Regions from separate parts of the Pseudomonas sp. B7 genome, predicted to be linked through region 3. Evidence: predicted binding sites of a transcription regulator. Region 3 holds the regulator's gene; each other region holds the start of a gene.
The links. Region 3 encodes FliA, which starts transcription of late flagellar genes. Its sites were predicted from a motif close to CTAAAGTTTNNNNNNNNNNNGCCGNTAA; they were not measured.
Positions count from the first base shown of each region.

Region 1: a site for FliA is predicted at 1,426-1,453, ahead of JKA62_RS17510 (methyl-accepting chemotaxis protein). Genes of this name have one in related genera too.
Region 2: a site for FliA is predicted at 1,017-1,044, ahead of JKA62_RS28580 (methyl-accepting chemotaxis protein). Genes of this name have one in related genera too.

Region 1 covers NZ_JAERRE010000007.1:235,436-237,631, reverse strand. The annotation lists gene JKA62_RS17510 (methyl-accepting chemotaxis protein) at 1-1,322, opposite strand, end outside; gene JKA62_RS17505 (LysR substrate-binding domain-containing protein) at 1,504-2,196, opposite strand, start outside.
Region 2 covers NZ_JAERRE010000019.1:51,323-53,518, reverse strand. The annotation lists gene clpB (ATP-dependent chaperone ClpB) at 1-241, shown strand, start outside; tRNA gene JKA62_RS28600 (tRNA-Asn) at 540-615, shown strand; tRNA gene JKA62_RS28595 (tRNA-Pro) at 625-701, shown strand; tRNA gene JKA62_RS28590 (tRNA-Lys) at 707-782, shown strand; tRNA gene JKA62_RS28585 (tRNA-Pro) at 880-956, shown strand; gene JKA62_RS28580 (methyl-accepting chemotaxis protein) at 1,117-2,196, shown strand, end outside.
Region 3 covers NZ_JAERRE010000010.1:42,596-44,791, forward strand. The annotation lists gene JKA62_RS21605 (protein phosphatase CheZ) at 1-162, opposite strand, end outside; gene JKA62_RS21610 (chemotaxis response regulator CheY) at 180-551, opposite strand; gene fliA (RNA polymerase sigma factor FliA) at 719-1,459, opposite strand; gene fleN (flagellar synthesis regulator FleN) at 1,456-2,196, opposite strand, start outside.

The DNA of each region.
Region 1 (2,196 bases), on a different contig from region 3:
TGGGTGTTGCCCATGTTGTCGGCAATGTTCAGCGACGTGGCGGAGAACTCTTCAACCGCACCGGCCATGCTGGTAATTTCGCCAGACTGTTGCTCCATGCCTTCATAGGCGCCGCCAGACAGACCGGACAGCGCTTGAGCCCGACGGTTGACCTCTTCCGAGGCGCGGCGGATGTGCTCGACCATGGTCGACAAGGCCTGGCTCATCTGGTTGAACGCACGGGCCAGTTGGCCGATTTCGTCATTGCTCGACACGTTCAGACGCACACTCAGATCACCGGCGCCCAAGGCTTCGGCCTGACGGACCAGATCGCCCAGCGGCGCCAGTTTGCTGCGCAGCAACCAGACCACGGAACCGACCGCCAGCAACATCGCCAGCAGACTGCCGATGGCCAGCTGAGTGCCGACGCTCCAGGTCACCGCGCGGATCTCAGCCTTCGGCATGCTCGCCACCACCGACCACGGGCCGCCTTCGAAAGGCACGGCAATGCTGTAGAAATCTTCGGACTTGTCGCTCCAGAACCGGCCTTTACCCGGCGCCTTCGCCAAATCGTTGACCACAGGAATCGCTTGATCCAGCGCCTGCACGCCCGCCGGCGCCACCAGCCATTGGTTTTTCTCGTCCAGCAATGCCAGCGAACCGGTCTGGCCGATGCGGAAGCGCTTGAGGTTGTCGAACTGGGCGTTCTGCGCGTCGGTGTAATCGAAGCCGACGAACAACACCGCAATCACCTTGCCGCTGCTGTCACGCACCGGGGTGTATTGGGTCATGTAGGAGCGATCGAACAGCAGAGCACGACCGACGTAGCCCTGCCCTGCCATCAACTTCGCGTAGGCCGGGTGGGCGTGATCGAGCACGGTGCCGATGGCGCGAGTGCCATCCTGTTTGGTCAGCGAGGTGCTGACGCGGATGAAGTCTTCGCCGCTGCGCACGAACAGCGTGGCGACACCCGCCGTCATCTGTTTGAACTCGTCGACTTCCTTGAAGTTGTTGTTCAACACTTCGCTGCCCAGGTGCAGGCCCGGGGCCTGGGTGCCGGCGACGTTGACCGGCTCGCTCGGATGAATGCTCAGGCCGGCGCTGAAGCGTTTCTCGAACAGCCCGCTCAGGCGCTGGGTGCTTTCACGCAGCGTGCCGTGGAAAGTGCTCAACTGATCGGCGAGCAGGCGTGCCTCGCTGGCCAGGTGTTCTTCACGGGTGGCGAGGTTGGCGGTATCCAGCGAACGCAGGGCGAACACCGTACTGCCGCTGATGACTATCGCCAGTATCACGGCGAGCGCGAGGCCCAGCTGCGAGGCGATCCGAGCGCGAGGTTGAGACATGGACAGCTCCTGGCCGAACTTCCGATCCTCCTTGATCGCAGCTCGGATAATTTTCTAATGGGGGGTGAATCGTGGAGACCGGCACGACGGTCCCACATGCACGTATTCGGCGGTGAAACCGAATACTTGAGCGATCAGCAGGGGTATAGCGAAAGGCCGGCATTGTGCAGGCTCGAACGTTTCAGCTCAAGCGCGTGACCGCCGGCAGCGCCATGGCGCGCACTTCGTTTTGCAGGAAGTCGCTGAGGCGGCGCAAACGTTCACCTCCCGGACGGGTCTTTGGCCACACCAGGTAATAATTCAGTCCGCTGGCGACCGCCGTCGGCCAAGGCAGACTCAGGCGCCCTTGCGCGACATCCTCGGCCACCATCAGCAGATCGCCCATGGAGACCCCATAGCCCCGGGCCGCCGCGATCATGCCCAGTTCCAGCGTATCGAACACCTGCCCGCCCTTGAGCGACACCTGATCCGACAGCCCCATGTGCTCCAGCCAGCTACGCCAGTCCCGGCGATCCGGCGTCGGGTGCAGCAACTCGGCGCTGGCCAGTCGCGCCACATCCCAGGGCTGATCGTTGAGCAGGTTCGGCGCGCCGACCGGAATCAGCTCTTCGGGAAACAGCAGACTGGCTTCCCAGTCCAGCGGAAAATGCCCGTCGCTCAGCAATACTGCGCAATCGAAGGGCTCGTTGTTGAAGTCCACCGAATCCACATCCATCCACGCACTGGTCAGTTGCACCTCATTGCCGGGCTGCAAATGGCGGAAGCGACTGAGCCGCGCCAGCAACCAGCGCATGGTCAGGGTCGACGGGGCCTTCATGCGCAGGATGTCATCTTCGGCTCGCAAGGTATTGCAGGCTCGCTCCAGCGCGGCGAA
Region 2 (2,196 bases), on a different contig from region 3:
CCAGCTGGGCCGTTTGCGCAACCGTCTGGCCGAGCGCGAGCTGAAGCTGGAACTGAGCCCTGAGGCGATGGACAAGCTGATTGCCGTCGGTTACGACCCGGTCTATGGCGCACGGCCGCTGAAGCGGGCGATCCAGCGCTGGATCGAGAACCCGTTGGCGCAGTTGATCCTGTCGGGACGCTTCATGCCGGGCGAGACCGCAACCGGTGTGGTGGAGAACGACGAGATCACGTTCAACTGACACCTGCCGGTGGTGAAGTAAGGAAGGCCTCGCACTGCGAGGCCTTTTTTTTCGCCAGGCTGTTGAACTCAAAGGAAAAGGCTTGTAAAGTGCGCCCCGCAGTCAGTCACCAACACGGTTTCAGCTCACTGAGCAGAAATCTGAAATAAGTTGCAAATCATTAACTTGAAAGCAATTTAGGGGGTTGACAGAGGTGTTCTAGGTTGTAGAATAGCGCGCCTCAGACACACGAACGCAGCGATGCGAAAACGATGTCGAGAAGCTGCAAGTTTCACCGTTGTAAATTGAAATATGTAGTTCCGTGATAGCTCAGTCGGTAGAGCAAATGACTGTTAATCATTGGGTCCCAGGTTCGAGTCCTGGTCACGGAGCCAATTTCAAACCGGGGTATAGCGCAGTCCGGTAGCGCGCCTGCTTTGGGAGCAGGATGTCAGGAGTTCGAATCCCCTTACCCCGACCATTTTTGGGTCGTTAGCTCAGTTGGTAGAGCAGTTGGCTTTTAACCAATTGGTCGTAGGTTCGAATCCCACACGACCCACCATTTTTGAAACCAGGTAACACTGGGATCGAATCTTAAGATCAGAGGCCAAAAGCGCTGATCGAAGAAGGCGATCTTTGAAAGGTCGCCTTTTTTTTACCGGGGTATAGCGCAGTCCGGTAGCGCGCCTGCTTTGGGAGCAGGATGTCGGGAGTTCGAATCCCCCTACCCCGACCATATTAAAAATCCTCGTATCGAAAGATACGGGGATTTTTTTTGCCCTGCGGAAATGTTTCATTCAAGTCGTCATACAACTTGCCGATAGCCCGCTAACGAAAGGGGCCTGCCGCATCAAGCGCCCCTGAATTCTGCCAATACAAGAAAAAGGGCGTTCGTCATGTTGCTTCGTCAGTTGAATATTGCTCCCCGTGCCGCCTTGGGCTTCGCCCTGATCGCGGTGCTGGTGGCATTGCTGGGGGTGTTTGCGCTGGGGCAGATGTCGAGCATCCGCGACAGCGAAGTGGCAGTGGAGACGCAATGGCTGCCGAGCATTCGCGGCGGTGACGAGATTCGCGAGATCATGCTGCGCATTCGCACCATCTCCCTGCGCATGGCGCTGGATCAGGATCCGGCCAACATCGCCACGTACCGGAGCCAGATGGACACCCGCGACAAGGAACTGAGCGAGAAAATCGCCGCTTACGACCGGCTGGTGACGACCCCGGAAGGTCAGCAGTTGTACGATCAGTTCAAGAAAACCTTCGCCGCCTACCGTACCGGGATCGCTCAGTCATTCACTCTCGCCGAGCAAGGCAAGCGCGATGAGCTGACCAAGCTGCTGCTGGTCGACATGAAAACCGTGGTCGACGGCTCCGGTAAACAACTCAATGACCTGGCAGACCTGTTCGCCCGTCAGGTCGCCGCTGAAAGCCAGAACTCTGCCGCCCACTACGAAACCTCGCGCACTATCGTGAGCTTGTTCATTGCTTTGGCGGCGCTGGCCACCGTCGCCTTGGCCATGTTGCTGACCCGCAGCATCGTCCGCCCCCTGAGCGCCGCCGTCGACGCCGCTGAGCACGTCGCCAGAGGCGATCTGACCCGTCCGATCGAAACTCACGGCAACGATGAGGTCAGCCGTCTGCTCAAGGCGTTGGCGACCATGCAGCAGAACCTGCGCGAAACCCTGCAGGGCATCAGTGGCTCGGCCACGCAACTGGCGACCGCTTCCGACGAACTGAGCGCGGTGACCCACGACAGCACGCAAGGGCTGCAGCAGCAGAACAACGAAATCGAACAAGCCGCCACCGCGGTCAACGAGATGACCACAGCGGTGGAGGAAGTCGCTCGCAATGCGGTGTCGACGTCCGACGCCACCCGCCAGTCCAGCGAGTCGGCGCAGTTGGGCCAGGAGCGGGTCAGTGAAACTGCTGGCGCCATCAACGCCCTGGCCAGTGAAGTCGAGCACACTGGTGAGTTG
Region 3 (2,196 bases):
GCCCACTTCCTGGTACAGGCCACGGTCACGGGTCTGATTGAGCTCATGGATCAGTTGCACGGCGTCGCCGAACTTGCCTTTTTCAAGGCTTTCGACCAGTTCGACGGCGTGTTTTTTCAGAGTCGACTCGAAGTCGCCCTGTGAAGATTCGTTATGCTCCATAGCTCCCCCGCGCGTCATCAGCCGATGCGTTCGAAAATCTTCTCGATTTTTTCTTTCAGCGCCTGAGCCGTGAAAGGTTTGACCACGTAGCCGTTAACGCCGGCCTGGGCCGCTTCGATAATCTGCTCGCGCTTGGCTTCAGCGGTCACCATCAGCACCGGCAGGTGCTTGAGCTTTTCATCGGCGCGCACGTGGCGCAGCAGGTCGATACCGGTCATGCCGGGCATGTTCCAGTCGGTCACCAGAAAGTCGATGCTGCCGCTGTTGAGCACCGGAATGGCAGTGGTGCCATCGTCGGCTTCAACGGTGTTGGTGAACCCGAGATCTCGCAACAGGTTCTTGATGATCCGCCGCATCGTTGAGAAGTCATCAACGATGAGGATTTTCATGTCTTTGTTCAATTCGACCTCCAAGCAGTCTTAAACGCGCCCAGCACCTGGACGCGCCATTTCAATCAATCCGGCAAAACACTCGATGACTGTCTGGAGCACAACAGAGCAAGACCGGTGCCGTTCACCACCGCACCAGCCTCGTTCGCAGTGTCCCCACACTGCCTTCAGCGCGCTCGCCACTCCCCCAAACGCCCCCGCAAGCGGGCCGCGCACTGGCTGTGTAACTGGCTGACCCGCGATTCACTGACGCCAAGGACTTCACCGATCTCCTTGAGGTTCAGCTCTTCGTCGTAGTACAGCGCCAACACCAGTCGCTCACGCTCCGGCAAATTGGCAATCGCGTCCGCCAGCGCGGCCTGGAAACGTTCGTCTTCCAGATCGCGCGACGGCTCCAGATGAGCACTGGCGCCATCCTCGTGCAGCCCTTCGTGTTCGCCGTCCTGCAACAGGTCGTCGAAACTGAACAGGCGGCTGCCCAGGGTGTCGTTCAAAATCCCGTAGTAATCGTCGAGACTCAATTGGAGTTCGGCCGCAACTTCGTGATCTTTAGCGTCACGGCCGGTTTTAGCTTCAATCGAGCGAATCGCGTCGCTGACCATACGGGTATTGCGGTGAACCGAGCGCGGAGCCCAGTCCCCTTTTCGGACTTCATCGAGCATCGCGCCGCGGATCCGGATGCCCGCGTACGTTTCAAAACTGGCACCCTTGCTGGCGTCATATTTGGTCGAGACTTCGAGCAGGCCGATCATCCCGGCCTGGATCAAGTCTTCGACCTGCACACTGGCCGGCAACCGCGCCAGCAAGTGGTAGGCGATGCGTTTGACCAGTGGCGCGTAACGCTCGATCAACTCGTACTGCGCGTCACGCGCCGACTTCTTGTAGAAATTCATACCGCTGGCGGTCATAGCACAGGTCCTGCCGTTTGCTGCACGAGGCGCTCGACGAAAAATTCGAGGTGGCCGCGCGGGTTGGCGGGCAGCGGCCAGGTGTCGACCTTCTGTGCAATCGCCTTGAACGCCAGTGCGCACTTGGAACGCGGGAAGGCTTCATAGACCGCACGCTGCTTCTGCACCGCCTTGCGCACGCTTTCGTCGTAGGGCACCGCGCCGACGTATTGTAGGGCGACGTCGAGGAAGCGATCCGTGACCTTGGTCAACTTGGCGAACAGATTGCGACCTTCCTGCGGGCTCTGGGCCATGTTGGCCAGGACGCGGAAGCGGTTCATGCCGTAATCGCGGTTGAGCAGTTTGATCAGCGCGTAGGCGTCGGTGATCGAGGTCGGCTCGTCGCAGACCACCAGCAACACTTCTTGCGCTGCGCGCACAAAACTGACTACCGAGTCACCAATACCCGCAGCGGTGTCGATCACCAGCACGTCGAGATTGTCGCCGATGTCGCTGAACGCCTGAATCAGGCCGGCATGCTGGGCCGGGCTCAGGTGAACCATGCTCTGGGTGCCGGAAGCGGCCGGCACGATGCGGATCCCGCCGGGGCCCTGCAACAGCACGTCGCGCAGCTCGCAGCGGCCTTCGATCACGTCGGCCAGGGTTCGTTTGGGTGTGAGGCCCAGCAGAACGTCGACGTTCGCCAGCCCCAGGTCGGCGTCCAGCAGCATGACCCGACGGCCAAGCTCTGCCAGGGC